Regions from separate parts of the Guptibacillus hwajinpoensis genome, predicted to be linked through region 1. Evidence: a T-box and tRNA genes for the amino acid it is inferred to sense, from the RefSeq annotation. Region 1 holds a T-box; the other holds one or more tRNA genes.
The links. The T-box of region 1 lies ahead of ileS (isoleucine--tRNA ligase). A T-box ahead of a tRNA ligase gene usually reads a tRNA of that ligase, here a tRNA-Ile.
Positions count from the first base shown of each region.

Region 1 (16,073 bases):
AGAAAGTTGAAGGAGGATGAAGACATTAAGAGTAAACATTTCATCAGACTGATTGTAAAGGATGAACCTGGGGCGTTCTCGAAGATTTCACACCTATTCCAGGATCGTGGATTAAGCCTTGAGAAGCTTATCCAGGAGCCTGTCGTAAACAATGGCACAGCGGAGCTTGTGATCATTACGCATGAAACGAATCAGAAAGCATTTGAAGACGTTCATAACCGATTGAGAGATTTAGATGTAGTTGTAGAAGTGAAAAGTCGCTACCGTGTGGAGGGAATGTAATGGAAAGCTGGAATGGACTTCTGAAACAATATAAAGATTATTTACCGATCACAGAGCATACACCAGAACTCAGCTTGAATGAGGGAAATACCCCTCTCTTAAAGCTGGATCAGCTTTCAGAAGAGCTTGGCATTTCTCTTCATGTGAAGATTGAAGGCGCGAATCCGACAGGGTCATTTAAGGACAGAGGCATGGTTATGGCCGTTGCCAAAGCAAAGGAAGAAGGCAGTAATGCGATCATTTGTGCTTCCACTGGGAATACAGCCGCTGCTGCTGCAGCATACGGAGCAAGGGCAGGTCTTCGCTGCATTATTGTTATTCCGAAAGGAAAAGTTGCTCTAGGGAAGCTTGCCCAGGCCATGATCTATGGGGCGGAAATCTTTGAGATAGATGGCAACTTCGATCAGGCGCTCCGCATGGTTCGAGACATTGCTGAAACAGAGCCAATTGCTCTTGTGAACTCCGTTAATCCATACCGACTCGAAGGGCAGAAAACAGCAGCATTAGAAGTATGTGACCAGCTAGGTAAAGCACCTGATGTTCTGGCAATTCCTGTTGGTAACGCGGGGAATATCTCCGCCTATTGGAAAGGATTCAGAGAATACCTTGCTGAAAGCGATCGCCCGGAAATGCGCGGATTTGAAGCGGAAGGTTCAGCTGCCATTGTCCAGAAGAAAATCATCCAGGAGCCGGAAACGATTGCCACTGCGATTAGAATTGGGAATCCAGCAAGCTGGCATCTTGCAGAAGAAGCCGTTCTCGAATCAAATGGAAAGATTGATAGTGTAACGGATGAAGAAATTCTTTTCGCGTATCAAGAGCTGGCTAAAAAAGAAGGTGTGTTTGCTGAACCGGCCTCCTGCGCATCAGTTGCAGGCGTTATGAAGCAGGTAGCTTCAGGTGAAATCAAGAAAGGGAGCAGTGTTGTAGCAGTGCTGACAGGCAATGGACTTAAAGATCCAGCAACAGCGATGGACGCCGTCCTCGCGAAACCACGTGTAGTAGCAGCTGATAAAAATGCGTTTTTGGAAGAGCTTAAAGGATGTGTTAGCCATTGAGCAAAGGAGAACAAGTCCATTTTAAAATACCCGGAAGCACTTCCAATCTTGGGCCGGGTTTTGATTCCATCGGCCTTGCGATTAACCGATATTTGAATGTTCAGCTTGAGGCATCAGAAGAATGGACTTTCCAATACGTCAACTTTGATGAAACTTTTCCATCCGGAAAGGAAAATATGATCTATCAGGCAATCGAATATATTGAACAAACCTATGGACAGGGAAAAAAAGCACCTCCCCATATGGTTACGATGGAAAGCGAGCTCCCTCTTGAAAGAGGCTTGGGCAGTAGCGCAGCTGCAATTGTGGCAGCTGTAGAAATAGCAGATTACACGATGGATCTTCATTTGGACCTAGATGACAAGATCGAGATCGCAACATACTTTGAGGGACACTCGGATAATGTCGCCGCTTCTCTTCTAGGGGGTCTTGTCGTTGCCACAGGACAAAAAGAAATAGGTACCGTTTCGCACGTTGTTGAAAATCTCGAGATGATCGCTTTGATTCCGTCACACAAATTAAAAACGACCGATTCCCGATCGGTTCTGCCGGATGCGATTCCTTTTCAGGAGGCGGTTGAAGCAAGCAGTATTGCCAATGTATTTGTAGCGGCTGCACTTCAGAATAACTGGCAGCTAGCAGGGAAGCTGATGAAACACGATCTTTTTCATCAAACCTACCGAAAGCACCTTGTACCTGATTTAGACGCTGTTCAAGATTTCTCAATGGAACATGGAGCATATGGGGCAGCGCTCAGTGGTGCTGGTCCTACTCTAATAGTGTTTACTCCAGAGGGGTCTTCTGGCAAACTTTCCTCTAAACTTGAAGAAGCTTTTCCCTTATATGACTGTGAGGTATTATTAACAGCGCCAACGGGTGTTGAAAGAAGCGATGCTTTTCAAATTCAATAAATAATGTCTAAAAGTCGTCCAACCATGGGCGGCTTTTTGTTATGAGTTCTCATGACAAAACTAGTGATATTTATCCAAAATAACCTTAGTATGTGTGGCACAATCTGACAGTCTTTCAAAAGAATCTAGTCTATACTAAGTATCAAAATCGCATGGAAGGAGGCAATTGGTGGCAGTATACCTTGATGTAATTTGGCTGTTGAACGTTTGCTTTGATTACATGATTCTTGCGCTAACAGGACTATTACTAAAGAGACATGTGAAGAAGAGACGCCTAGCTGCCGGTGCACTAATTGCCTCCTTTTATGTGCTCTTCCTTTTTATACCAGGCATGGCATTCATGGCGAATCCGTTTATTAAACTCATCTACTCGTTTGTTATTGTCAGTGTAACGTTTGGTTTTACCCGCTTTCGAAGTTTTATTCAAAGCTGGTTATTGTTTTATTTCGTCACCTTTATGATTGGCGGCGGAATGATGGGAGCACATTATTTTATGCAGCAAGAAGTGACGATTTACAATGGGGCGGTAGCAACAAAAGGGGCTGGATTTGGTGATCCCATCAGCTGGATCTTCATATTAATTGGTTTCCCGACAATCTGGTTGTTTTCAAAGCGGAGAGTTGAAATGCTTGAAACAACTAGAATTCATTATGATCAGCTCGCAGATATTGTCATTCATATTGATGAAATTAGCATTTCGGCGTCCGCACTCATTGACAGTGGTAACCAGCTTCAAGACCCATTAAGCGGTTCACCTGTCATGATTCTCGACATGACGATTCATGCTTCACATTTCTCAACTGCGTTTCTAGAGAAAGCAAGAAATATTACAGAATTTCAAAGTGAAGGAGAGGGGGACAGGTGGGAACATCGATTACGTATTGTTCCGTATCGCGCTGTCGGACAAGATAACCAATTCTTGTGTGCCGTAAAGCCGGATGAAGTTATTATTACGATGAAAGACCATGCCATTACAGTGAAAAAGGTGCTCGTTGGACTTAGTTTCCAGAGTATATCTGGGGAAAAAGAATATAGCTGTATCCTTCATCCGAAAATGCTGACAGGACATAAGGCGTCTGCGTCTTAGAAAAAAGACAAACAAGGAGGAGTTCTGGATGGGGAAAATACGAATTAAACTTGTTCTCTTGTGGCAGCGAATTCTAATGAAGCTTGGGATTAAGCCGGATGAAATTTACTACATAGGAGGGAGCGAAGCGCTTCCTCCTCCGCTATCCAAAGAAGAAGAAGCTCATCTGTTAATTCAGCTACCAAAAGGGGATAAGGCAGCACGTTCCATTTTAATTGAACGGAATCTAAGGCTTGTTGTTTACATTGCAAGGAAATTTGAAAACACTGGAATTAACATTGAAGATTTGATCAGCATCGGTGCAATCGGACTAATAAAAGCAGTGAATACGTTTAATCCCGAAAAGAAAATCAAACTGGCAACGTACGCCTCCCGCTGTATCGAGAATGAAATTCTGATGTTTCTTAGGAGAAATAATAAGATTCGTTCAGAAGTGTCCTTTGATGAGCCGCTTAATGTGGACTGGGATGGAAACGAGCTCTTACTCTCTGATGTACTCGGAACAGATGACGATATTATTACGAGAGGAATTGAAGCACGCGTAGATCGAAGGTTGTTAGTAAAAGCGCTTGAAGCACTTAATGCCAGGGAAAAACAAATTATGGAACTACGGTTTGGTCTGGCGGGAGAGGAAGAGAAAACGCAAAAAGACGTAGCCGACTTACTTGGAATTTCTCAATCTTATATTTCAAGGCTTGAAAAGCGCATCATTAAGCGACTTCGAAAAGAATTTAATAAAATGGTCTAAGCATCCTGTTCTGACAGATGCATAAAATTCCCACTCGCGGAGATACTTTACTTTGACAGCATCTCCGATGAGGAGGGAAAGAGTTGACACGAAACAAAGTCGAGATTTGTGGAGTAGATACCTCCAAACTTCCAGTATTAAAAAATGAAAAAATGAGAGTTCTATTTAAGCAAATGCAGGAAGGAGATATCTCTGCTCGCGAGGAACTGGTGAATGGCAATTTACGCCTTGTTCTAAGCGTCATTCAGCGGTTTAATAATCGAGGGGAGTATGTGGATGACTTGTTCCAGGTCGGTTGCATTGGCCTGATGAAATCCATAGATAACTTTGATTTATCGCAAAACGTGAAATTCTCTACGTATGCAGTACCGATGATTATCGGTGAAATCAGGCGTTACTTGCGTGATAATAATCCGATAAGAGTATCACGATCACTGCGGGATATTGCCTACAAATCCCTCCAGGTTAGGGATAAATTGATGACGAAACATGCCAGAGAACCAAATCCTACTGAAATTGCGAAAGAATTGGGTGTGACGAAAGAAGAAGTTGTTTTTGCACTGGATGCGATTCAGGATCCTGTTTCATTGTTTGAACCAATTTATAATGACGGTGGCGATCCCATTTTCGTAATGGATCAAATTAGTGATGACAAACAAAAGGATGTCCAATGGCTCGAGGACATCGCTTTAAAAGAAGCAATGACGAGGCTAAATCAAAGGGAAAATATGATTCTCCAGATGCGATTTTTTCAGGGGAAAACACAGATGGAAGTGGCTGATGAGATCGGAATTTCTCAGGCACAGGTATCAAGGCTTGAGAAGGCAGCTATCAATCAAATGAACAAAAATATTCAAAGTTAGAATGAGACCTGTGAAACAGGTCTTTTCTTTTGCCTAGTTTTCATATAATGAAGTGAAAGGTGGGTGCGTGATGATAAAAATTTCTGAGTTTCAAGTAAAAGATGTTGTCAATGTTTCGAATGGGAAAAAACTTGGTCACATTGCTGATTTAGAGATTAATTTAACGACTGGGAAAATAGAAGCGATTGTGATTCCGGGCTCAGGTAAGATGATGGGCCTTTTCGCCCGTGAAAGTGACGTAGTGATTCCCTGGCGTAATATTGTTAAAATTGGTTCAGATGTCATTTTAGTCAGACACTATGATACGGCTGACGCGGAACCATATCAAAAAGAATCGTAAAGAAGAACTCACAATCTATATCCCTTAGATTCAACATATTATGATAAAATAGGGTATAAACATGATCAGGTATTAAAGGGGTGCAATTGTGGGGAAAGAACCATTTCAGAATACAGTATCCATGACATCACTGGCACTTTCGTTTTCAGATAAAGCTGATCGGGGGCATGCGCTAACTGCAGGCTTCTCAACCCGTAAAAACGGAGTAAGCCAGGCTCCGTTTTCCAGCTTGAATCTTGGATTCCATGTACAGGATCAACCTGAAGATGTTCTATCAAATCGAATGACGCTGGGAAACGCGATCGACTATCCGATTGATCACTGGGTCGTTGGAGAACAAGTACATGGCGCTTTACTTGCAAAGGTGTCAACTAGTGACTGCGGACGCGGAGTAAGAGACCATAAAGATGCGATAAAAGACGTTGATGGGTTGTATACAGATGATCATGATGTGCTTTTGACAGCGTTATATGCTGATTGTGTACCACTTTTCTTCTATGCACCTTCAGTGGGAAGAGTTGGAATTGCCCACGCAGGCTGGAAAGGTACGACGAAAGATATTGCAGGAGAGATGATTCGAGCGTGGAAAGCTGACGGCATTACGAGCGAAGATATTTATACTGCTATCGGTCCATCAATAGGAAAGTGCTGCTATGAAGTCGATGACGGTGTGATCGACCAGGTGAAAACAGTTGTGGAAGAGTCAGAAGTCTTTTTTGTTTCGAAACCAAATGGGAAATTTCAGCTTGATTTAAAAGCTGTTAACCGGTCACTTCTGCGTAAAGCAGGGATCCAAGAAAATCATATTGCCACTAGTGACTATTGTACAAGCTGCAGCAGTCTGTTCTTTTCTCATCGTAATGAGAAAGGCAGGACTGGAAGAATGATGGGCTACATAGGACTCGGGGAGGTATAACATTAACGTGGATGTAAAAGGAAATTTAGCTACAATTGAAGCAAATATCAAAGCGGCAGCAGAACGTTCGAACCGGGATGCTCATCGTGTGAACGTCGTAGCGGTTACGAAATATGTGAGTGTGTACCGTACAAAAGAGGCACTCGATGCTGGAATTAACCATTTTGGTGAAAGTCGTGTTGATGGACTGTTAGAGAAGGTGGAAGCATTAGGCTCTTATCCGAAATGGCATTTCATAGGCACGCTTCAGTCTCGCAAAGTGAAGGAAGTTCTTCCTTACGTGGATTATATTCATTCTCTTGATCGCCGATCGCTCGCGAAAGAAATTCAAAAACGTGCCAAACGTGAAATAAAGTGCTTTGTTCAGGTTAACGTTTCTGGTGAGGAGTCCAAGCACGGGTTGTCACCAGATGAGACAATTCCGTTTATTCAATCGCTGACAGATTATCCGCTGATTAAAGTGGTTGGGTTAATGGCGATGGCACCAAACACAGAGGATACAAATAAGATTCGAAGCGTATTTCAAAGGTTGCGAGAGCTTGGCGACAGTGTAAAGAAGCTTTCAGTCGAGCATGCGCCATGCACGGAGTTATCCATGGGCATGTCTAATGATTACGAAATAGCAGTTGAAGAAGGTGCAACTTTCGTACGAATCGGTTCATCACTCGTTGGTAATGAAAAATAAAATAAGCTCTCCAGGAGGTGCAGGGAATTGGGTATTAAAACGAAATTTAAACAGTTCTTTGAACTTGATGATGAAACAATAGAGTTGGATGAGCATCAGGAGCAAGATCTATACATGGAGGAAGAAGAAGAGCAGGAGCAAACAAGAGCAGCCAGAAAGCAAAGTAAACAAAATGTGGTTAGCCTTCAAAGCGTTCAAAAGAACTCAAGAGTTGTACTGGTTGAGCCAAGAGTGTATGCTGAAGCTCAGGATATTGCTGATCACGTAAAGAATCGTAAATCTGTGGTCATGAACCTTCAACGCATTCCTCAAGATCAGGCAAGACGAATTGTTGATTTTCTAAGCGGGACTGTCTATGCTGTGGGGGGCGATATTCAAAAGCTCGGTCCGGAAACGTTCTTATGTACACCGGATAACGTTGAGATTTCTGGCAACATCACTGATGAAATTTATGAATAACCATTAAGGAAGGTGAACAATTTGAACATTGCATCAATTTTACTTGGGGCCATACAAATTTACACATGGATCTTGATTATCTACATTTTCATGTCATGGATTCCAAACGCTAGAGAATCATCGATTGGAAAGATGATCGCTTCCGTAGCAGAGCCTTACCTTGCTCCATTCCGTAAGATTATCCCACCAATTGGCGGTATGCTGGATATTTCTCCAATCGTAGCGATTTTTGCTCTTCAGTTTGCTCAATACGGCATTGTTGCTCTCTTTAATATGATTGGCTAATGTCTATTTACGAACATTACCGTCCAGAAGAACGGACATTTGTGGATCGCGTCCTTGAGTGGCAGGATGAAGTGCAGGAAAGATATGTGCCGAAACTAACGGATTTCCTAGATCCTCGAGAGCAGGATATAGTTAAACTAATTATAGGGAATCATCCTGATGTTCGCCTGTTTTTCTCAGGGGGAGTGGCGGGGACAGAGCGACAGCGTGCACTGCTCGTTCCTCCGTATCTGGAGGTTTCTCCAGAGGACTTCGAGTTAACTGCATTTGAAATTACATATCCAGCTAAGTTCGTTTCCCTAACTCATCCTGATCTACTGGGTGCGATGATGGGACTTGGTTTAAAGCGAGACAAATTCGGTGACATTATAGTGCAGGAAAGCAGTGCTCATTTAATTGTAGCGAAGGAAATTGCCGATTTTGTGAAGATGAACCTGAACCAGGCAGGGAAAGCATCCATTTCACCCGAGGAAATTCCTTTATCTCATGTGCATGTTCATGAAGCAAAGTGGGAAGAGCAAACAGGAACGGTATCGAGTCTTCGGTTGGATGCGGTTCTCGCCGAAGTGTACAACATTTCACGAAGCAGAGTAGCGACTATGATTGAACATGAGAGAGCTAAACTGAATTGGAAAGTCGTTAACCAGCCTTCTTCAGAAGTCGGGGCTGGAGACTATCTATCTCTTAGAGGCTCTGGAAGAAGCAAAATAGTTTCAATAGATGGGAAAACAAAGAGAGATAAATGGCGAATAACCTATCATATAAGAAAATAGTTTGTCATAATTAGAAGGAATATCCAAAAGGTTTGTCGAAATACGTTAGGCCGGGTATATGAATAGAGAGTAAATCGGAGGTGGCTGAATTGCCTTTAACACCATTAGACATTCATAACAAAGAGTTTACTCGCGGATTCCGCGGTTATGATGAAGATGAAGTTAATGAATTTTTGGATCAGATAATCAAGGATTACGAAACAGTAATTAGAGAAAAGAAAGAGCTTAACGAGAGAGTGAAGCTTCTTGAAGAGCGACTGGGTCATTTTTCCATTCTTGAAGAAACGTTAAATAAATCGATTCTCGTAGCTCAGGAATCTGCCGAAGAAGTTAGACAGAATGCAAAAAAGGAATCTCAATTGATTGTAAAGGAAGCAGAAAAGAACGCTGATCGCATTATTAACGATTCTCTTGCGAAAGCAAGAAAGATTTCGATGGACAATGAAGAGCTTAAGAAGCAAGCAGCCGTCTATCGCACACGTTTTCGTATGCTTGTTGAAGCCCAGCTTGAAATGCTAAATAACGAAGACTGGGATGGACTCGTCGCTCGCTTCGATGAAGAAGAAGAGCAACAGCAACAGCAGGAGCAAAGCGAAGAGAAAGCATAGGGCACTTATATTTTATTTGTCATACACTTGACTTCTTATTTTTGTTTACACTATAATTTTACACATAGCAATAACGATCGACTAAGATGGGAAGAGTACCTGATTCTTACTTAACAAAGCGAGCCGGGGGAGGTGTGAGCCCGGTGTTAAGCAATCAGAGAAGATCGCCCCGGAGTCCCGTGCTGAACGATAAGTAAGCCCCGGCGAATCATTCATGTTACGAATGCAAAGTGAGCGCATCTAGCGCTTAAGTTGGGTGGTACCACGGGAAAACCTTCTCGTCCCTTTCCAGGGATGAGAAGGTTTTTTTTATTTAAATAAAGCCTGCCTATCGTTTATGTACGTCGTTATAACTTGAAGGAGGAAAGCTCATGAGCTTCAAAGAAACGCTCTTAATGCCGAAAACCAAATTCCCGATGAGAGGGAATTTGCCTAATAAAGAGCCTGACATGCAGAAAGAATGGGAAAGCATCAGCCTTTATGGAAAAGTTCAGGAAAGAACGAAGGATCGGCCACTCTTCGTCCTGCACGACGGACCTCCATATGCGAACGGCGATATCCACATGGGTCATGCCGAGAACAAAGTTCTTAAAGATATCATTGTCCGTTACAAATCCATGAATGGTTTCAACGCACCATACGTTCCAGGTTGGGATACACACGGTCTTCCAATCGAACAGGCGCTAACGAAAAAAGGCGTTGATCGCAAAAAGTTAACGGTTGCTGAATTCAGAAAGAAATGTGAAGAGTACGCTCTTAAGCAGGTGGACCGTCAACGTGAGCAATTTAAACGTCTTGGTGTAAGAGGTGACTGGGATAATCCGTACATCACGCTTCATAAAGGGTATGAAGCACAGCAAATTAAAGTGTTTGGCGAAATGGCGAAAAGAGGCTATATCTACAAAGATAAAAAAACCGTTTACTGGTCACCAACATCAGAATCTGCTTTGGCAGAAGCTGAAATTGAATATCAGGATAAACGTTCCCCGTCAATCTATGTCGCGTTTGACGTGAAGGATGGAAAAGGTGTATTAGATGGAGATGAGAAATTCATCATCTGGACAACAACACCATGGACGATCCCTTCTAACCTTGCGATCGCACTAAATGAGAAATTCGAATATAGCGTCGTCGAAGTAGATGGCAACAAGTATGTTGTGGCAACAGAGCTTGTTGAACAGTTGAAAGATGAGTTTGAATGGAACGAAGTAAAAGAATTGAAGCGTGTGAAAGGAAGCGAGCTTGAATATGTAACGGCTCAGCACCCAATCTATGATCGCAAGTCACTCGTCATTCTTGGTGATCATGTAACACTTGACGCCGGTACTGGTTGTGTTCATACGGCCCCAGGTCATGGTGAGGATGACTATGTAATTGGAAGAAAGTATAAGCTCGATATCCTTTGTCCTGTAGATGAGAAAGGCGTATTCACTGATGAGGCACCCGGCTTTGAAGGCATGTTCTATGATAAAGCGAACAAACCAATCACAGAGAAGCTAGAAGAAGTTGGCGCACTTGTTAAGCTTACGTTTTTCACGCACTCGTATCCACATGATTGGCGTACGAAAAAGCCAATCATTTTCCGAGCGACAGAGCAATGGTTCGCTTCGATTAAAGAATTTCGTCCTGAGCTTCTTCAAGCTGTTGCAGACGTGAAATGGTTCCCATCATGGGGTGAAATCCGCCTTCATAATATGGTGAAGGATCGTGAAGACTGGTGTATTTCCCGTCAACGTGCCTGGGGTGTTCCAATCCCGGTGTTCTACGGTGAAAACAACGAGCCGATCATTACGGATGAAACAATTGCACATGTATCAGATTTGTTCCGTGAGCATGGATCAAATATCTGGTTTGAGTGGGATGCGAAAGAACTTCTACCTGAAGGATATACATCCGAGCACAGCCCGAATGGCGAGTTCCGTAAGGAAATGGACATTATGGACGTATGGTTCGATTCAGGATCTTCACACCAGGCTGTACTCGAAGAACGCAGCGATCTGGCCCGTCCAGCTGATTTGTATCTTGAAGGTTCCGATCAGTACCGTGGATGGTTTAACTCTTCCCTTTCAACAGCTGTTGCAGTAACTGGCAAAGCACCATATAAGGCAGTCCTCAGCCATGGCTTTATCCTTGATGGCGAAGGAAAGAAAATGAGTAAATCACTAGGTAACACGATGGTACCAAATGATGTTATGAAGCAATTGGGTGCTGACATTCTTCGTCTCTGGGTTTCTTCTGCTGATTATCAAGCTGACGTTCGAGTGTCAGATGATATTTTAAAACAGGTAGCAGAAGTGTACCGTAAAATTCGGAATACGTTCCGCTTTATGCTTGGAAACCTAGAAGGTTTTGATCCTTCTCAGCATCAGGTTTCTTACGAAGCCCTCGGTGAGCTCGATCAATATATGCTAGTTAAGCTCAATAATCTGATTGAAAAAGTGAAGAAAGCGTATGATGAGTATCAATTTTTAACGGTTTATAATACGATTCATAACTTCTTTACAATCGAGATGAGCTCATTCTATCTCGATATTGCGAAAGATACGCTTTATATCGAGCATGAAGATCATCCGAAGCGTCGTGCAATCCAGACGGTCCTTTATCAGACGGCTGTTGCGTTAACGAAACTTCTTTCTCCAATCATTCCACATACAGCAGAAGAAGTATGGCAGTATGTACCTGGTGAAAAGGAAGAATACGTTCAGCTTTCTGATATGCCTGAAGTGGAAATCTTCGAAGGTACAGCGGACCTCGAGCAAAAGTGGGACCACGTCATGGAGCTTCGTGATGAAGTTCTAAAAGCACTTGAAGAAGCACGAAATGAAAAGAAAATTGGTAAATCACTTACAGCCGAGCTTCATATTTATGCTGACAATGGCACGAAAGAATTGTTAGAAGGCGTAGCTAATCTTGAAAAACTGTTCATCGTCTCTGCTGCATCTGTCGCTGGAACGATGTCAGAAGCTCCTGCAGAAGCGAAAGTCTATGAAGAACTAGCCATTTCAGTTTCACCTGCTGAGGGAGAAACGTGTGAACGATGCTGGCAAGTAAAAACAGATGTTGGAGCAGATAGCGACTACCCAACACTCTGTGCAAGCTGTGCTGAAACAGTTAAAAGTCATTACTAATAAACTTTGTTAGTTGAAACCGCGATCGTTTGCGTAAGTGAGCCAACAATCACTCATATCTAACATGATAAAAAGAAAAGACGCTTTGCCAAGCAAAGCGTCTTTTCGTTGTCTATGAACACCAGATTGAGGCGATCTTATTCAGTTTGGATTGTCTGCTGAAGCAAGCTGTGCTAAACTTTCATAGGAAGTAACATTTGATCGGAGGAGCGCACGTGTGGAAATATCTCATAGCCATTGTCATCATTATTCTTGATCAGTGGACAAAATGGCTTGTTGTCAAGAAGATGGATTATGGAGAAAGCATCACATTGATTAACGACTTTCTTTATCTGACCTCACATCGAAATCGGGGCGCAGCCTTTGGAATCCTTCAGGGACAGATGGTTTTCTTTTATATCATTACGATTTTCGTTATTGGAGCGGTTATTTATTACATGCAACAGTATCGCCATAGCCGTTTTGTCAGTGTAACGCTGGCACTTATACTTGGAGGAGCAATTGGGAACTTTATAGATCGAGTGCTAAGAGGAGAAGTCGTGGATTTTGTTAACACGTTTATCTTCTCATATGACTTTCCGATCTTTAACGTTGCGGATGCATCACTCGTAGTTGGTGTCATTCTTATTTTTATCGGAACAATTTTTGAAAGTAAGCAGGCTAAAGGGGAAAACTAATGGAAAAATTCACATTTAAAGTAACGGAAGAAGAAAAAGGCGAGCGAATCGATAAGCTTATCACATCATATGAAAGCGACTGGTCCCGTAGCCAAGTGCAGACATGGATTAAAGACGAAAATATTCAAGTTAACGGTGAAGCTGTGAAAGGAAATTACAAAGCTTCTGAGGGCGATGAAATTGAAGTAACTGTTCCTGAGCCTGAAGAGCTTGAAATTGTCGGAGAAGACCTGAATCTTGAAATTGTTTATGAGGATGCGGATGTTCTCGTTGTAAACAAGCCACGGGGAATGGTTGTTCACCCGGCACCAGGGCACGCCCGAGGTACGCTCGTGAACGGATTAATGCACCAGGTTAAAGATTTAAGTGGGATTAACGGCGTTGTCCGTCCTGGAATCGTTCACCGGATCGATAAAGACACATCCGGTTTGTTGATGGTAGCGAAAAATGACAGAGCTCATGAATCTCTTGTTAAACAGCTTCAAGCTAAAACTGTAAACCGCCGCTATACAGCAATCGTTCATGGCAATATTCAGCACGATGTTGGCACGATTGATGCACCAATTGGCCGTGATAAGCAGGATCGACAGAAGATGACTGTAACAGATGAGAATAGTCGAGATGCAGTCACGCATTTTAGAGTGCTAGAGCGTTACCAGCAGTACACGTACGTTGAGTGCCAGCTTGAAACCGGCAGAACGCACCAAATTAGAGTACACATGAAATACATTGATCATCCGGTCGCAGGTGATCCAAAGTACGGTCCGAGAAGAAAATCACTTCCAATTGATGGACAGGCGCTTCATGCGGGCCTGCTTGGCTTTAGACATCCGGTTTCAGAAGAGTGGCTTGAATTCTCATGTCCTATTCCTGAAGATATTGAAAGGTTGCTCAAGCGTCTCAGACAAGATTGAGGTTGACTTGATTCACCTTATCTGCCATAATCGTATTAGACAATAGCATACCCTTTAACGACAGTCCCGTGAGGCTGCAAAGGAAAAATGGCTAATGTACGAGATATCTGTACAGTTGTATGCCCAAAACCCTTTTGCTCTCATGGCATAAGGGTTTTTTTATGTAAACGAGAGATAGAGAAAGGGGTGACCTGCATGGATAACAAGAGAATTCTTCTTGATGACCAGGCGATTCGCAGAGCGTTAACACGAATTGCTCATGAAATATTAGAACGAAACAAAGGAATTGAGAATACCATGCTAGTTGGAATTAAAACAAGAGGGATCTACCTTGCTGAGCGTCTGGCCGAACGAATTGAACAGATTGAAGGATCAGCGATTACTGTTGGTGAGGTTGATATCACAATGTATCGAGATGATCTTACCCATAAGAATGAAGATCAAGATCCATTAATCAAAGGAACAAGCATTTCAAAAGACGTATCAGATCAGAAAGTGATCCTGGTGGATGATGTGCTTTACACAGGTCGAACAGTCCGTGCAGCTATGGATGCACTAATGGACCTTGGTCGTCCATCGCAAATTCAGCTGGCTGTGCTTGTTGATCGAGGGCATCGCGAACTGCCGATCCGTCCCGATTATGTTGGAAAAAATGTACCAACATCGAATGAAGAAATTATTGAAGTTGCCCTGAAGGAAGTCGATGACTTTGATCAGGTTAGCATTACACAAACATAAATCGTGCTCCCTTTAAGTTCGTCCAGTGAGACGGGCAAGGGAGGAGACGCGTTCCGGTTAGGGAACGCGTGTACCTCCTTGCGTCCGTGCAAGGAGTTTTTTATTGCACGGACAGGATGCACATTCAAGGAGGAAAGTAGATATGAAGCAAGCATTAGGCATTCGAGAGGTTCCGAAAGCATCAAGTTGGCTTACATTAAGTCTTCAACACTTATTCGCCATGTTTGGCGCAACGATATTAGTACCATTTCTAGTTGGTCTTGACCCGGCCGTAGCTCTTGTCTCAAGCGGATTGGGCACACTAGCTTACCTGGTGATTACAAAAGGCAGGATTCCAGCTTATCTTGGGTCATCATTCGCATTTATCGCACCTATTATTTCAGCGGTGTCCTTGCATGGCCCTGAAGGAGCAATGATCGGTAGCTTTTTTGCCGGGATTGTCTACGGTCTTGTAGCGATCGGAATCCGCGCACTAGGATTGAACTGGCTGCTCAAACTTTTACCACCGATCGTTGTTGGTCCAGTTATTATGGTTATCGGACTTGGCCTTGCCGGTACCGCGATCGATATGGCCATGAATAACCCTGCAACAGAATCTTATAGTGGTACACACATTACAGTCGCACTCGTTACACTAGGTGTCACCATTCTTGCTTCCATATTTCTAAGAGGGTTTTTCAGCCTGATTCCAATCCTAATCGGAATTGTTTCTGGTTATACATTCGCTTACTTCATGGGGATCGTTGATTTATCACCGATTCGTGAGGCATCACTCTTTCAAATGCCGAACTTTATCCTTCCTTTTGCGGACTATAACCCGGCAGAAGTGTTCTCGTGGGAAATTCTCTTCATCATGGTGCCAATTGCAGTAGTAACAATCGCAGAGCACATAGGAGATCAAATGGTTTTAAGTAAAGTAGCCGGAAAGAACTTTTTGAAAACACCTGGCCTCCACCGATCTATACTGGGCGACGGTGTTGCAACAATGATTGCTTCTTGTCTTGGAGGGCCACCAAACACAACCTATGGTGAAAACATTGGTGTGCTCGCGATAACGCGTGTGTTCAGCGTCTTTGTTATCGGTGGAGCAGCTGTCCTTGCTCTTATCTTCGGATTTGTTGGAAAAGTAACAGCAGTCATTTCAACAATTCCAACAGCAGTCATGGGAGGCGTCTCGATCTTGCTCTTCGGAATTATCGCATCATCAGGACTGCGTATGCTTATTGATAACAAAATTGATCTAGGGGATAAGAGAAATTTGATTATCTCCTCTGTTATCCTGGTCATTGGGGTAGGCGGGGCATTTATACAAGTAAGTGATAACCTTCAAATCGCAGGCATGGCCCTTGCTACAATCATCGGGATTGCACTAAATCTGATTCTCCCTGGTGGCAAAACACAGCCATCAGTTGAAAAAATATTTGAAGAAGAAATGGATAATAAAGAACCAGCTGCATAGCATCATCCTTTAAAAAGGTACTGAGAGACCTTAAAGGGTGGGAGATAGATGCGATCATAGGACGCGTCTATCCTTCTGCACCCTGAGAACGCTCAGGGTGCATTTTTTATGAAAATTTCTAAGGAAATGGAGTGAGTGGTGT
Region 1 covers NZ_CP156674.1:523,896-539,968, reverse strand. The annotation lists gene ABFG93_RS02690 (homoserine dehydrogenase) at 1-282, shown strand, start outside; gene thrC (threonine synthase) at 282-1,340, shown strand; gene thrB (homoserine kinase) at 1,337-2,251, shown strand; gene spoIIGA (sigma-E processing peptidase SpoIIGA) at 2,421-3,338, shown strand; gene sigE (RNA polymerase sporulation sigma factor SigE) at 3,367-4,086, shown strand; gene sigG (RNA polymerase sporulation sigma factor SigG) at 4,170-4,949, shown strand; gene ABFG93_RS02660 (YlmC/YmxH family sporulation protein) at 5,020-5,289, shown strand; gene pgeF (peptidoglycan editing factor PgeF) at 5,378-6,205, shown strand; gene ABFG93_RS02650 (YggS family pyridoxal phosphate-dependent enzyme) at 6,213-6,890, shown strand; gene ABFG93_RS02645 (cell division protein SepF) at 6,918-7,349, shown strand; gene ABFG93_RS02640 (YggT family protein) at 7,371-7,634, shown strand; gene ABFG93_RS02635 (RNA-binding protein) at 7,634-8,407, shown strand; gene ABFG93_RS02630 (DivIVA domain-containing protein) at 8,497-9,015, shown strand; T-box leader at 9,090-9,304, shown strand; gene ileS (isoleucine--tRNA ligase) at 9,387-12,143, shown strand; gene lspA (signal peptidase II) at 12,359-12,820, shown strand; gene ABFG93_RS02615 (RluA family pseudouridine synthase) at 12,820-13,734, shown strand; gene pyrR (bifunctional pyr operon transcriptional regulator/uracil phosphoribosyltransferase PyrR) at 13,930-14,472, shown strand; gene ABFG93_RS02605 (solute carrier family 23 protein) at 14,615-15,931, shown strand; gene ABFG93_RS02600 (aspartate carbamoyltransferase catalytic subunit) at 16,072-16,073, shown strand, end outside.

Region 2 (16,073 bases), 1.4 Mb from region 1:
TAGGGATAAGATCAGATGTTTTTTTTGCTGCCATAATTCCGGCAATTTGGGCGACCTGTAGAACGTCACCTTTTTTCATGTTACCTGCTTGAATACCGGAATAAATTTCTTCACTCACCTGTACGCTCGTACGCGCCGTTGCCGTTCGAACAGTAGGAGTCTTATCAGAAATATCGACCATTTTTGCACGGCCTTCTTCATTAAAGTGAGTAAATGAACTCATACCTGCCTCCTTTCTTCATCTATAGATGATAGAAGGTTAATGCTACTACTTGTGACTATACACCATTTCTTGCTATTTTGCTGTTTTTTTGGTGACATTTTTTTGCGAAATCATGAACATTCCTTTAGTTGCCCCGCCTGTCCCCTCTGCGGTAAACTTAAAGGAAACTCGGGAGATTATCGAACACTCGGGTGTAATCGAATGCGGAGTTACTTATACTTTACTCCATCATCAATATGCCACCATATTTAAAGTATAAGGAAGGAAATTGAGGTGAACGAACATGATCGTTTTGCAAGTAAATGGCCTCACCAAATCGTTTGGTGCTGATACCATTTTATCGAATATTAAATTAGAAGTACAATCCAGAGACCGCGTTGCCCTAGTAGGCAGGAATGGCGCTGGAAAATCAACGTTACTTAAAATGATTACCGGCCAGCTTTCATATGACACCGGAGATATTATCAAGCCTAAAGGTGTTGAGATCGGTTACATGGCACAGGACACAGGCCTTGAATCTGATTTATCTATCTGGGATGAAATGCTTGGTGTTTTCGATCGTCTTCGTAAGATGGAGGACGAACTTCGTCGCTATGAAAAGCAAATGGGTAATCCCGCTGTTTATGAGAACGAACAGGAATATGAACGTACCCTGAAAGAATATGATCAGTTGCAAGTCTCTTTTAAAGATCAGGGAGGCTACAAGTACGAAGCAGATATACGAACCGTTCTACATGGTTTAAACTTTAAAGACTTTGATTACAGCACGAAGATTTCTACTCTTAGCGGTGGCCAAAAAACGCGTCTCGCACTTGGGAAACTATTATTAACGAAGCCGGAGCTTTTAATTCTCGATGAGCCTACCAACCACCTGGACATTGAAACCCTAACATGGCTTGAAGGCTATCTTCAGAATTACTCTGGTGCCCTATTAATCGTATCCCACGATAGATATTTCCTCGATAAAATTGTAACGAAAGTTTATGAAGTATCGAGACATCGAGCTGAGCGATTCGAAGGAAATTATAGCTTTTACCTTGATGAAAAGGAACAGCGCTACGAACAGCAAATGAAAGAATTTGATAAGCAGCAGAAGGAAATTGCGAAGCTTGAAGAATTCGTTCAGAAAAACATCGTTCGTGCTTCAACAACTAAACGAGCACAAAGCCGCAGAAAGCAACTCGACCGCATGGAACGACTTGATAAACCTAAGGGCGATGAGAGATCGGCTAATATTTCCTTCACAATTGACAAACAAACAGGTAACGACGTACTAACCTTAAGGGAATTAGCCATCGGCTACCCTAATAATGTGATTAATGAACGACTGACCTTTGACCTTAAGCGCCAGGAAAGTGTTGCCCTTGTTGGACCCAACGGAATTGGGAAATCAACGCTACTTAAAGCGATTGTTTCTGGTGAAACGCTACTGGATGGTGATATTCATTATGGAAGCAATGTGAAAATTGGTTTCTACGATCAGGAACAAACAAATCTAACATCCAACAAGACCGTTCTAAAAGAATTATGGGACGACTTCCCGCTCACAGATGAGAAAGACATTCGAGCGGTTCTCGGACGCTTTCTATTCACTGGTGATGATGTTCTTAAAACCGTCTCAGATCTAAGCGGCGGCGAGAAAGGACGACTGGCTCTTTCAAAATTAATGATGCAAAAATCAAATCTGTTAATATTAGATGAGCCTACGAACCATTTAGATCTTGATAGCAAAGAAATTCTAGAAGAAGCGCTTATCCAATTTCCAGGAACGATTCTTTTCGTTTCCCACGATCGTTATTTTATCAACCGAATTTCGACACGAGTACTGGAATTATCAACAGATGGCGTAACTTCTTATTTAGGAGACTACGATTATTACGTCGAGAAAAAACAAGAATTAGAAGAACTTGCAGCACTTGAACAGCAAAACAGTCAAACAGCACAGCCTGCACCTACGGCTAAAACCAGCTTTCAGCAAGACAAAGAAACAAAACGCCAGGAACGTCAGATGTTAAGACGCATTGAAGAAATTGAAAAAGAAGTTGAGCGTGCTGAAAATCGAATGGCAGAAATAGAAGAGGAACTCTGTATCCCAGATGTGTTCGAAGATCATGAGAAGGTCATGAAATTAAATGAAGAGATCGATGGTCTTCGCCAACAGACTGATACACTTATGGAAGAATGGGAAGAGTTACAGGAAGCATAATGTGAAACCTCCATCAGAGGGTTTTGCTTTACCTCCCTCTGATAGGTAGTTGAACAAATCTAGGGACCGTAAAACAGTCCACAGTGGGCTGTTTTTTCTTTAGAGAAGATCCGACATATTCACACTATCCACATAGTTATCCACGGTTGAATTACTTGTATTCCTCATTTTCTAAAATTTATCCACATTATCCACAACAAAAGCTCCACTTATACACATTTTAATCAAGCACTGAAAAGTGAGGAGCTAACAGGATTCTCCCTTACATGTCCACATTATCCACTTTCAGTGGATAATTGTTCTTTATAACATAAAGTGAAACTGCCATCAGAGGGGGTTTTGCTTCATCCCCCTCTGATGGTTAGTTGAACCAATCGGACCTTTAGGGGCAGTTGACCCCCACCTAAACGTCTCGATTGATTTACATTTTGAGGCGGGGGTTTTACTGCCCCTTAAGGCTGGGATAAAATAAAAAACCGGGATTAGATTCCCAGTTCTAATCCCGGATTAGCGTTCAATTGAAGTGAAGATCGTTTTCCTTTTCGATATGCAATCGTTCCTGCAGCTGCAATCATTGCAGCATTATCCGTACAGAAATGGAGCGGCGGAATGACCAGCTCTTTACCTGATTCCTTGAAAGCTTCCGTTAATGCACTTCTAAGGCCTTTATTCGCTGCTACTCCACCTGCAAGAAGAACTTGATTCACATCATATTCTTCAGCGGCTCGCAATGTTTTGGTGACAAGAACCTCTACAACAGATGCCTGGAAGCTTGCTGCAAGATCTTCTGGTTTCAATTCTTCATTTCTCTGCTTTGCATTGTGGACTGTATTAATAACTGCTGATTTCAAACCACTAAAGCTAAAATCATAAGATCCTTTTTCAAGCCACGCTCGTGGAAGCGGTACTGACGCTGTCCCCACTTGAGCAAGTTGATCGATATGAGGACCTCCCGGATATGGGAGCTTCAACGTTCTAGCCACCTTGTCGTACGCTTCACCAGCTGCGTCATCACGTGTTTCTCCGATTACCTTGAACTCACCTTCAGATCGCATGTAAACAAGCTCAGTATGGCCACCTGACACAACAAGAGCAAGGAGTGGATACGCAAGTTCTGTAACGAGTTGATTCGCATAAATATGACCTGCAATATGATGTGTCCCAATGAGCGGTTTCTGATGGGCAAAGGCAAGGGCTTTCGCTGTATTAACTCCAATAAGGAGAGCTCCTACAAGACCTGGTCCTTCCGTCACGGCTATCCCGTCAATATCATCCATCGTAAAGCCTGCTTCATCTAGCGCTTCCTGAAGAATAAGCGTCATCTGTTCGACGTGATGACGAGATGCAATTTCAGGAACCACTCCGCCAAACCGTTTATGACTCTCAATTTGAGAGGCAACCACATTTACGACTACTTCTTTGCCACCTTTAACAATCGCTACAGCCGTCTCATCACAGCTTGTTTCGATACCAAGAATTATTTCCTGTTTATTTTCCATTTAAATTCACCCACATAACTAGCGCATCCTCTTGATTATCCGTATAATAATTTTTCCGAATCCCGCCTTCTTCAAAACCAAATTTCCGATAAAGGTTCTGCGCAACCGTATTTGATACTCTAACCTCTAGGGTCATTTTTAATGCACCACGGGATTTAGCGAAATGAATAGCTTTCTTTAAGAGCGATTCTCCAAGCTTCTTCCCCCTATACTCAGGATGAAGTGCAATGTTCGTAATATGTGCCTCATCGATAATGACCCACACACCACAATATCCCGCTATCTCTTCTCCTACTTCAAGAAGCAGGTATGCAGCGAAATGATTAATGACGATTTCATTATAAAAGGCTGATCTGCTCCATGGCGTTGGAAACGTCGCATGTTCAATCCGCATAACAGCTTCTATATCCTCCACGGTCATCGACCGAAATGACACCGTTTCGTTCATTTTTAATCCCCTACTTTTTTTGTGAAGCGAGCCATTTCGCTTCTGCCTCAGCCATTCTTACATAATTAGGTGTAAACTGATGCACATCTGCCACTGGGTCTTTATCTCGTCCTAATCTCGCAAGATCGGACGGACGCGCATACAAACTACTAACTGGCGAAAACAACGCTTTATCGCCAAGGATTTTCTCAATTCGCTTCTGATGGATCACTAAATCATTACTAATAAATAAAAATTGGTCATGATTGTCTTTGTTTTCATTCAACCAATCTTCTAATAACACAATGCTGTCTTCTGATTTCCTTTCAACAAGCGTACCCTTTGCCGCAAATAGGCTCTTATACACCTGACCCCTTCTAGCATCAAAGAAGGGAACAATCGCCCCATTGAAGTAGCGGCCATTTTGACCCAGTATTTCGAGGCTTGAAACCCCCACAAGTGGAATATTTAATGTCCATGCAAGCGTTTTGGCAATACTTATTCCAATGCGAAGACCAGTATAAGATCCCGGTCCTTCCGCAACGACAATTCTTTCAAGCTCAGCCGGTTTGATGCTAACTTCTTCTAGCAATTGTTCAATAGCTGGCATCAGTCTAATAGAATGATTTTTCTTTAAATTGGTAATGAGCTCTCCGACAATAATATCGCCATCCATGACAGCGACGCCCATGCAATAGGTAGAAGAATCAATGGCTAGTACTTTCATGCTGCAACTCCTTACATACAGACTCATAATAATCTCCAAATGGCCTTAATATAAGTCTTCTTTCTGATTCTCTTTGGTGGTAAATTTCAACACGGAGAAGCTCTTTTGGAAGCAAGTCCTGAATGAACTTCGCCCACTCTACTACCGTCACTCCTTCACCTTCAAAGTATTCACTAAATCCAAGATCTTCATCGCTTTCTTCAAGACGATACGCATCCATATGAAAGAGAGGGATTGCTCCCTCGTATTCCTTAATAATTGTAAAGGTGGGACTGTTCACAACTTTAGTAACACCAAGTCCTTTTCCAATCCCTTTGGTAAATGTAGTCTTGCCAGCACCTAGATCTCCTTCAAGCGTCAAGACGCATCCCGGCTTTAACTTTTCAGCAAGTTTTTTGCCAAACGCCATTGTTTCTTCCGGAGACTTCATGATGAAAGCATATCCACTCATGTTAATCACCTATTCCCTGGATGAGAAGTGATTATAGCCCTTCTTATCCAATTTAAATTTTTGATCTTTATATACCGTCCACACACCCGGACTTTGATCTTCTACATAGCCGATTCTATATAGTGATGCATGATGATCATTAAAAAGCTGCTTTAAATGCTCCCAATTGTCTTCTGAAACTGTTCCAATCAATTCGTAATCTTCGCCGCCGTTTAACATCCAGTTTAACCGCTTAAAGGAGGAATAAGCCTCAAAACCTTCAGGAGCAGGAATTAAATCCTGTTCCAGTACAATCGAAACACCACTCGCTTCTGATATCTCATGGGACTCACTGGCTATACCGTCACTTACATCATTGAGCGAAACCCGATAACCACTTTTAGCTAGTATTCTTCCTTCTTTCACTCGCGGATTCGGTTCCTGATGATAGTGAATATAAGGAGAATCTTTTGATCTACTCTCAAGTAATGACGATAGACCTGCTGCAGATCCCCCAACAGGGCCTGTTAGAAATACAACATCTCCGGCTCTTGCATTGTTACGAAGAAGCTTACGACCTTTCTCTATCTTTCCAATGACGGTTACTGAAATGTGAAGATCACTTCTAGTTGATACAGTATCTCCGCCAAGCATGTCCATTTGATAGTCATCACCAATAGCTTTTAAACCGCTATATATTTCTCTTAGCTGCTTCGAAGACCACCCATTTTGCGGAACAGAAAGGGAAACAAGATAGAATAATGGAATTCCCCCCATCGCTGCTATATCACTGATATTAACAGCAAGCGCCTTCCTGCCAATTTGAAAGGGAGACATTGTACTTTTCTTAAAGTGAATTCCTTCTACCATTGTATCTGCACAGGCAATCTCATCCCACTCTGAATCAATGTGATAAAGAGCAGCATCATCTCCAATTCCCAGAATTAGTTCATCACGAAAAGTATAAGCCGGCTTAATGGATTGAATAAACGCAAACTCATCTTTCAACCAAACTCATCTCTCTTTCTATTTTATAAAAAAACCTTAGGAATTTCATCCTAAGGTCCTTTTTCTATCAGTTTATCTTACTTACGTGTAAATTCACATATTTGTTTAGAAAAACTTGTGTTGTATCAATAATGTAAAGGATAAATTTGTGGAATTCTAATCTGAAAGTATAAAAAAAAAGCGATCAAATCGCTCAGTGAAAAGTGGCGGTCTCGACGGGAATCGAACCCGCGATCTCCTGCGTGACAGGCAGGCATGTTAACCGCTACACCACGAGACCAGTATGTATTATTTGTAAACTTACGTTTGAAAGGAATAGTACCAAGTTATGAGTTTAGGTTGCCCCTAAAGGGACTACAAATAAATTTTAACTTAGAAGCTTATTCAACGTAGTGAAAATTTTTAAATTGGTTGCGGGGGCAGGATTTGAACCTGCGACCTTTGGGTTATGAGCCCAACGAGCTACCGAACTGCTCCACCCCGCGACGATTTATAATATATGTGCAGTGCCTTTATTAGGACACAAACAATACTATACCAGATAAATGTAACGAATGCAAGCTTTAGTTAAAAAAGAAAAAATCCCTATTATAGGGATTTTTCAACAGCCTCTTTAAAAGCTTTTACAATATCAACTTCATTTTCAATTCCCACTGAAATACGAACGAGTTGTTTATTAATACCCAGTTTCTCTCTTGTAGTTTCCGGGATGGTCCGGTGCGACGTTCCAATGGGGTATGAAACGGTAGTGTCTAACCCAGCAAGTGTCGGAATGATTTTCACCCAGCCGAGGGATTTAAAGAACGTTTTCACGTTTGAGTGTTCATCAAGTTCAATGGAAACCATAGCTCCATTTCCTCTCTCTGAAACATATTCTGGATAGTAGACTTTCTTAATACCCTCCACATTTTTTAATGCTTCAGCAAGAAAAGCAGCATTCTTAACGTGACGTTCCATTCTTACACTCATTGTCTTTAGGCCCCGACAACCTAACCATGCTTCAAATGGGCTCAGATTGGTACCGAGGTTAATTACTTTCGCTTTAGCCTTTGCAAGAAGATTTTCGCGTCCCACAAGAACGCCAGCTGTCACGTCACTATGTCCTCCAATATACTTCGTTGCACTATGTACGACTAGATCAATACCTAGCTTATATGGCTGAAGAAGAAATGGTGTGGCAAACGTATTATCTACCATTGTAACCAATTCATGATTTTGCCCAAGCTCAACAAGCGCGGTCAAATCTTCGACTCGGAGAAGTGGATTAGTCACAGACTCTGTATACAATAGCTTAGTATTGGAACAAATAGCCTTCTCCACTTCATCCTTATTCGTAAAATCGACAAATGATACTTCAATTCCAAAGTCAGGCAGCTCTTCTTTGAAAAGAGAATACGTGCCACCATACAAATCCTCACAAGCGACAATATGATCTCCAGCTTTCACTACAGAAAGCACACCTGCAAGAATAGCTGATAAGCCAGAGGAAGTTGCCAGACCTTTAGGGGCCCCCTCAAGGTCTGCTACGCCCATTCCGAGATCTTCCGTATTGGGATTACTTACACGTGTATATAAGTAATCCTTTTTCCCCTCGTAAAATGATTCTAGATCATCCAGGTCTTCAAATACAAACGATGATGTTTGATAAATAGGTTGTACTTTACTAACGGTATCTGTCTTAGTCTTTCTAGGAAAACGAACTGCTTTTGTGTCAAAATGAAAATCCATTTACTTTCCCTTCCTTTATACAAAATTCTTTTTCATTAACTGTACGACTTATTAGTTTGATTATCAAGAAATACGGGTCGAAATTTTCAATCTATTATAAAATCCCCTAAATATTAAAAGATACTTGTGTTTTTCTATTAAAATAGTATGTTTTGGAAGTTTATCCACGCAACTGTTTTTGTCAGGGCGATAAACGACGAACTTCTTCGTCAGCTGCGCGATGACAGATCCTCATAGATCTCCGAATATCCACTCCGGTCTGTCATCACTGGCTTCCTCGAATTTCTTGCTTCTCCCACCCCTACGTAGCTTTCAATGATGTCTTTTTGCTTATTCATGAAGAATCAAACGAGTACAAACCCATACAAAAAAGTCAGAGACCCTATTGATCTCTGACTTTCTTTCAGTTGCCCAGCGACGTCCTACTCTTGCAGGGGGAGATCCCCCAACTACCATCGGCGCTGAAGAGCTTAACTTCCGTGTTCGGCATGGGAACGGGTGTGACCTCTTCGCCATCGTCACTAGACTAACAGGATGTTAGTTCAATGTTCACCACAGGACGTGGTGCACCTTAATCAAACTTCCTTGTTTCAGGTATTCCCTGAAAACTAGATAGCACGTACAACGTTTTCCAATATGTCCAGATCCATGAGCCAAATGGCTCACTTCGCTTTTCGTTTTTAGGTTAAGCCCTCGATCGATTAGTATTCGTCAGCTCCACGTGTTGCCACGCTTCCACCCCGAACCTATCTACCTCATCATCTCTAAGGGATCTTACCAGCTTAATGCTGTGGGAAATCTCATCTCGAGGGGGGCTTCATGCTTAGATGCTTTCAGCACTTATCCCTTCCACACGTAGCTACCCAGCTATGCTCCTGGCGGAACAACTGGTACACCAGCGGTGTGTCCATCCCGGTCCTCTCGTACTAAGGACAGCTCCTCTCAAATTTCCTGCGCCCGCGACGGATAGGGACCGAACTGTCTCACGACGTTCTGAACCCAGCTCGCGTACCGCTTTAATGGGCGAACAGCCCAACCCTTGGGACCTACTTCAGCCCCAGGATGCGATGAGCCGACATCGAGGTGCCAAACCTCCCCGTCGATGTGGACTCTTGGGGGAGATAAGCCTGTTATCCCCAGGGTAGCTTTTATCCGTTGAGCGATGGCCCTTCCATGCGGAACCACCGGATCACTAAGCCCGACTTTCGTCCCTGCTCGACTTGTAGGTCTCGCAGTCAAGCTCCCTTGTGCCTTTACACTCTGCGAATGATTTCCAACCATTCTGAGGGAACCTTTGGGCGCCTCCGTTACACTTTAGGAGGCGACCGCCCCAGTCAAACTGCCCACCTGACACTGTCTCCGCACCGGATCACGGTGCTGGGTTAGAATGTCAGTACAGCCAGGGTAGTATCCCACCGACGCCTCCATCGAACCTGGCGGTCCGACTTCTATGGCTCCTACCTATCCTGTACAAGCTGTACCAAAATCCAATATCAGGCTACAGTAAAGCTCCATGGGGTCTTTCCGTCCTGTCGCGGGTAACCTGCATCTTCACAGGTACTATAATTTCACCGGGTCTCTCGTTGAGACAGTATCCAAGTCGTTGCACCTTTCGTGCGGGTCGGAACTTACCCGACAAGGAATTTCGCTACCTTAGGACCGTTATAGTTACGGCCGCCGTTTACTGGGGCTTCGATTCAGAGCTTCTCCCGTAAGGGATAACCCCTCCTCTTAACCTTCCAGCACCGGGCAGGTGTCAGCCCCTATACTTCGCCTTACGGCTTTGCAGAGACCTGTGTTTTTGCTAAACAGTCGCTTGGATCTTTTCACTGCGGCTCCCCTGGGCTATTCACCCGAGGAAGCACCCCTTCTCCCGAAGTTACGGGGTCATTTTGCCGAGTTCCTTAACGAGAGTTCTCCCGATCGTCTTAGGATTCTCTCCTCGCCTACCTGTGTCGGTTTGCGGTACGGGCACCTCTTTCCTCACTAGAGGCTTTTCTTGGCAGTGTAGAATCAGGGACTTCGGTACTTAATTTCCCTCGCCATCACGACTCAGCCTTCGCGGTGAACGGATTTGCCTATTCACCAGCCTAATCGCTTGGACGCGCATTTCCAGCAGCGCGCTCTCCCTATCTTCCTGCGTCCCCCCGTCGTTCAAACGGAAAGGAGGTGGTACAGGAATATCAACCTGTTATCCATCGCCTACGCCTTTCGGCCTCGGCTTAGGTCCCGACTAACCCTGAGCGGACGAGCCTTCCTCAGGAAACCTTGGGCTTTCGACGGACAAGATTCTCACTTGTCTTTCGCTACTCATACCGGCATTCTCACTTCTAAGCGCTCCACCAGTCCTTTCGGTCTGACTTCACAGCCCTTAGAACGCTCTCCTACCATTGTCGTAAGACAATCCACAGCTTCGGTGATACGTTTAGCCCCGGTACATTTTCGGCGCAGCGTCACTCGACCAGTGAGCTATTACGCACTCTTTAAATGATGGCTGCTTCTAAGCCAACATCCTGGTTGTCTAAGCAACGCCACATCCTTTTCCACTTAACGTATACTTTGGGACCTTAGCTGGTGGTCTGGGCTGTTTCCCTCTCGACTACGGATCTTATCACTCGCAGTCTGACTCCCGCGGATAAATCGTTGGCATTCGGAGTTTGACTGGATTCGGTAATCCGGTAAGGACCCCTAGTCCAATCAGTGCTCTACCTCCAAGATTCTTGCCGCGAGGCTAGCCCTAAAGCTATTTCGGAGAGAACCAGCTATCTCCGGGTTCGATTGGCATTTCACCGCTACCCACACCTCATCCCCGCATTTTTCAACATGCGTGGGTTCGGGCCTCCATTCAGTGTTACCTGAACTTCACCCTGGACATGGGTAGATCACCCGGTTTCGGGTCTACAACCACGTACTCTGTCGCCCTATTCAGACTCGCTTTCGCTGCGGCTCCGCCTTATCAGCTTAACCTTGCACGGGATCGTAACTCGCCGGTTCATTCTACAAAAGGCACGCTGTCACCCATTAACGGGCTCCAACTAGTTGTAGGCACACGGTTTCAGGTTCTCTTTCACTCCCCTTCCGGGGTGCTTTTCACCTTTCCCTCACGGTACTGGTTCACTATCGGTCACTAGAGAGTATTTAGCCTTGGGAGATGGTCCTCCCAGATTCCGACGGGGTTTCACGTGTCCCGCCGTACTCAGGATCCGTCTCGGAGGGCAGCGGATTTTGACTACAGGATTGTTACCTTCTGTGATGGACCTTTCCAGGTCGCTTCGTCTATCCGTGCCTTTGTAACTCCAAAGAGACGTCCTACAACCCCAGAGGGCAAGCCCTCTGGTTTGGGCTGATTCCGTTTCGCTCGCCGCTACTCAGGAAATCGCATTTGCTTTCTCTTCCTCCGGGTAATGAGATGTTTCAGTTCCCCGGGTCTGCCTTCCATTCCCTATGTATTCAGAAATGGATACCATCCCATTACGGATGGTGGGTTCCCCCATTCGGAAATCTCCGGATCAAAGCGTACTTACAGCTCCCCGAAGCATATCGGTGTTCGTCCCGTCCTTCTTAGGCTTCTAGTGCCAAGGCATCCACCGTGCGCCCTTAGTAGCTTAACCTTAGACTACATTAGTCGCTTAACGCTTCTAACTTCGTCGATGCACATCGTTAGATGTGACTAACTACTAAAGATTTAACGCAAAAAAATAATAATTATTGGATGTCGTTGTTTATGCTATCTAGTTTTCAAGGAACATGGCTATCACTCGAATCGGCATTGCTGCTTCTTCGACTAGCCTGTTTTGAAAGAAGTAAATCATTCTTTCAAAACTAAACGAAACGCTCATGTAAGGTTGGTAACCAATGTTACCTCGTAATTCTCCATAGAAAGGAGGTGATCCAGCCGCACCTTCCGATACGGCTACCTTGTTACGACTTCACCCCAATCATTTGTCCCACCTTCGGCGGCTGGCTCCATAAAGGTTACCCCACCGACTTCGGGTGTTACAAACTCTCGTGGTGTGACGGGCGGTGTGTACAAGGCCCGGGAACGTATTCACCGCGGCATGCTGATCCGCGATTACTAGCAATTCCGGCTTCATGCAGGCGAGTTGCAGCCTGCAATCCGAACTGAGAACGGCTTTATGGGATTCGCTTCACCTCGCGGTGTTGCTGCCCTTTGTACCGTCCATTGTAGCACGTGTGTAGCCCAGGTCATAAGGGGCATGATGATTTGACGTCATCCCCACCTTCCTCCGGTTTGTCACCGGCAGTCACCTTAGAGTGCCCAACTAAATGCTGGCAACTAAGATCAAGGGTTGCGCTCGTTGCGGGACTTAACCCAACATCTCACGACACGAGCTGACGACAACCATGCACCACCTGTCACTCTGTCCCCCGAAGGGGAACGTCCTGTCTCCAGGATTGTCAGAGGATGTCAAGACCTGGTAAGGTTCTTCGCGTTGCTTCGAATTAAACCACATGCTCCACTGCTTGTGCGGGCCCCCGTCAATTCCTTTGAGTTTCAACCTTGCGGTCGTACTCCCCAGGCGGAGTGCTTAATGTGTTAACTTCAGCACTGAGGGTGGAACCCCCCAACACCTAGCACTCATCGTTTACGGCGTGGACTACCAGGGTATCTAATCCTGTTTGCTCCCCACGCTTTCGCGCCTCAGCGTCAGTTACAGACCAGAGAGCCGCCTTCGCCACTGGTGTTCCTCCACATATCTACGCATTTCACCGCTACACGTGGAATTCCACTCTCCTCTTCTGCACTCAAGTCCCCCAGTTTCCAATGACCCTCCACGGTTGAGCCGTGGGCTTTCACATCAGACTTAAAGGACCGCCTGCGCGCGCTTTACGCCCAATAATTCCGGACAACGCTTGCCACCTACGTATTACCGCGGCTGCTGGCACGTAGTTAGCCGTGGCTTTCTGGTTAGGTACCGTCAAGGTACCGCCCTATTCGAACGGTACTTGTTCTTCCCTAACAACAGAGCTTTACGACCCGAAGGCCTTCGTCACTCACGCGGCGTTGCTCCGTCAGACTTTCGTCCATTGCGGAAGATTCCCTACTGCTGCCTCCCGTAGGAGTCTGGGCCGTGTCTCAGTCCCAGTGTGGCCGATCACCCTCTCAGGTCGGCTACGCATCGTCGCCTTGGTAAGCCATTACCTTACCAACTAGCTAATGCGCCGCGGGCCCATCCTGCAGTGTTAGCCAGAGGCCAACTTTCAACATCACACCATGCGGTGCGATGTATTACCCGGTATTAGCTCCGGTTTCCCGGAGTTATCCCAGTCTGCAGGGCAGGTTGCCCACGTGTTACTCACCCGTCCGCCGCTAAGATTTGGGAGCAAGCTCCCAAATCTCCGCTCGACTTGCATGTATTAGGCACGCCGCCAGCGTTCGTCCTGAGCCAGGATCAAACTCTCCGATAGAAAGCTTAATCTAGCTTTTAAAACAATGTTTGTTTCCGTAGAAACAACTACTTACATGGCGTTTCGTTCAGTTTTCAAAGATCGATTTTCCTTTCAATGCCGTTTTCAGCGACTAAATCATCATAACATGATGTGTTAGTTGATGTCAACAACTTTCTAAAAAAAGATGGTGGGCCTGAGTGGACTCGAACCACCGACCTCACGCTTATCAGGCGTGCGCTCTAACCAGCTGAGCTACAGGCCCATCTTAATTGGAGCGGGTGATGGGGATCGAACCCACGACATCAGCTTGGAAGGCTGAGGTTTTACCACTAAACTACACCCGCAATATTGATGGTCGGGAAGACAGGATTTGAACCTGCGACCCCTTGGTCCCAAACCAAGTGCTCTACCAAGCTGAGCTACTTCCCGACATTTTGTTGAAATAAGAAATGGTGCGCCCGAGAGAAGTCGAATCCCTAACCTTCTGATCCGTAGTCAGACGCTCTATCCAATTGAGCTACGGGCGCATATTATATTTGGTGCGGTTGAGAGGACTCGAACCTCCACGGGGTCTCCCCCACTAGCCCCTCAAGCTAGCGCGTCTGCCATTCCGCCACAACCGCACATCGTTACTTGATGAAAACTTAAAGTTATAAAAGAATTGGTGCGGGTGAAGGGACTTGAACCCCCACGTCGTAAGACACTAGATCCTAAGTCTAGCGCGTCTGCCAATTCCGCCACACCCGCAATAAATGGTGAGCCATGAAGGACTCGAACCTTCGACCCTCTGATTAAAAGTCAGATGCTCTACCAACTGAGCTAATGGCTCAACATGGCTGGGCTAGCTGGATTCGAACCAGCGCATGACGGAATCAAAATCCGTTGCCTTACCGCTTGGCTATAGCCCAACATTTTATATAATCAGGATTAAATTTAAATTAATGGCGGTCCCGACGGGAATCGAACCCGCGATCTCCTGCGTGACAGGCAGGCATGTTAACCGCTACACCACGGGACCTTTATCTGATTACATATCATGTTGATGAAACACGTTGAACGTTTTAAAAAATGTTGGTGACCCGTACGGGATTCGAACCCGTGATACCGCCGTGAAAGGGCGGTGTCTTAACCACTTGACCAACGGGCCATAAAATGGCGGAGAAGGAGGGATTTGAACCCTCGCGCCGCTCGCGCGACCTACACCCTTAGCAGGGGCGCCCCTTCAGCCACTTGGGTACTTCTCCGTTTGGCTCCACAGGTAGGATTCGAACCTACGACCGATCGGTTAACAGCCGATAGCTCTACCACTGAGCTACTGTGGAATAGTATGTGATTTGCCGTCTCCATTATCGGCGACATTTAATATAATAACGCATCCAACAACCAAAGTCAACAGAATTTTAAAACTTTTCAAACCCGTTAATTATTTGATTTGGACATGTTCTCTTAAAGAGACTTTATTAATTTACCACATACCATACTAACCGTCAATGAGAAGTTTCAAGAAATTTTAACTAACCCGCCTCTACACTTTCCACAAACGAACCGAGACGTATCTATTCTTCTTTTCCTCCTATACTTTGAGCCACAACCGGCACATTCATATGTATGCTTAATCGCTTCAACTCTTCTTTGTCCAGGAACTACCTGACAATATCTTGACCCACCTACTTGACTGAGAAGAAGTTTAAAATCTCGATCCTGATGCTTATATCCCCGATTCTGAATGTGAAGATGATAATGACAGAGTTCGTGTTTTATAATACCGATCAATTCATCCATACCAAACTGTTCATAATGCTTTCTGTTAAATTCGAGATTATGAGATCTCAATAAATAACGTCCTCCTGTGGTTCTAAGGCGAGAATTAAATTTAGCTTTGTGCCGAAAGGGAAGCCTAAACCATTTTTCGGATACGGTCTCTACAATTTGTTGTAGTTCATCATTATTCATACGTTCCACTTTCATAAACTACCCTCCTCTCCTAACGAACACATACAAGCACCTTATCATAAACTAATTTACAACATCAGAAAGAAAGTGTCATCTTCTAAAGGAGGAGATTCTTGATGCCTGTATGGTTTAAAAATCGGCTGAAGCAAGCCTACTTCGAGAAAGACAGACGCCAGATCAAATTACTTAACCAATGCTGGTTTTTTTATAGAAGAAAACACCGCCCCTAAGGGCAGTGCTTTATGATGGTTTAAGCATAGTAAGGGCAATTCGCTCTCTCTTAAGATCAATGCTATCTACCCAAACAGTTACAACCTGTCCCACATGGACGACTTCCATCGGGTTCTTCACATACCGATTTGTTAGTTTCGAAATATGGACAAGCCCATCCTGTTTCACTCCAATATCAACAAAGGCTCCGAAATCCACAACGTTACGAACCGTTCCTTCTAGCTCCATC
Region 2 covers NZ_CP156674.1:1,953,424-1,969,496, forward strand. The annotation lists gene moaC (cyclic pyranopterin monophosphate synthase MoaC) at 1-223, opposite strand, end outside; gene ABFG93_RS10140 (ABC-F family ATP-binding cassette domain-containing protein) at 507-2,429, shown strand; gene tsaD (tRNA (adenosine(37)-N6)-threonylcarbamoyltransferase complex transferase subunit TsaD) at 2,912-3,928, opposite strand; gene rimI (ribosomal protein S18-alanine N-acetyltransferase) at 3,918-4,376, opposite strand; gene tsaB (tRNA (adenosine(37)-N6)-threonylcarbamoyltransferase complex dimerization subunit type 1 TsaB) at 4,387-5,082, opposite strand; gene tsaE (tRNA (adenosine(37)-N6)-threonylcarbamoyltransferase complex ATPase subunit type 1 TsaE) at 5,063-5,533, opposite strand; gene thiL (thiamine-phosphate kinase) at 5,543-6,520, opposite strand; tRNA gene ABFG93_RS10170 (tRNA-Asp) at 6,725-6,800, opposite strand; tRNA gene ABFG93_RS10175 (tRNA-Met) at 6,929-7,005, opposite strand; gene ABFG93_RS10180 (trans-sulfuration enzyme family protein) at 7,109-8,248, opposite strand; rRNA gene rrf (5S ribosomal RNA) at 8,658-8,774, opposite strand; rRNA gene ABFG93_RS10190 (23S ribosomal RNA) at 8,930-11,859, opposite strand; rRNA gene ABFG93_RS10195 (16S ribosomal RNA) at 12,128-13,678, opposite strand; tRNA gene ABFG93_RS10200 (tRNA-Ile) at 13,846-13,922, opposite strand; tRNA gene ABFG93_RS10205 (tRNA-Gly) at 13,931-14,004, opposite strand; tRNA gene ABFG93_RS10210 (tRNA-Pro) at 14,013-14,089, opposite strand; tRNA gene ABFG93_RS10215 (tRNA-Arg) at 14,111-14,187, opposite strand; tRNA gene ABFG93_RS10220 (tRNA-Leu) at 14,198-14,283, opposite strand; tRNA gene ABFG93_RS10225 (tRNA-Leu) at 14,323-14,407, opposite strand; tRNA gene ABFG93_RS10230 (tRNA-Lys) at 14,414-14,489, opposite strand; tRNA gene ABFG93_RS10235 (tRNA-Gln) at 14,494-14,568, opposite strand; tRNA gene ABFG93_RS10240 (tRNA-Asp) at 14,603-14,678, opposite strand; tRNA gene ABFG93_RS10245 (tRNA-Glu) at 14,733-14,807, opposite strand; tRNA gene ABFG93_RS10250 (tRNA-Ser) at 14,814-14,904, opposite strand; tRNA gene ABFG93_RS10255 (tRNA-Asn) at 14,908-14,982, opposite strand; gene ABFG93_RS10260 (SprT family protein) at 15,161-15,613, opposite strand; gene cmpA (cortex morphogenetic protein CmpA) at 15,730-15,843, shown strand; gene ABFG93_RS10270 (Tex family protein) at 15,854-16,073, opposite strand, start outside.
Region 2: it has a tRNA-Ile gene. The T-box ahead of ileS (isoleucine--tRNA ligase) is inferred to sense a tRNA for this amino acid. The anticodon was not compared.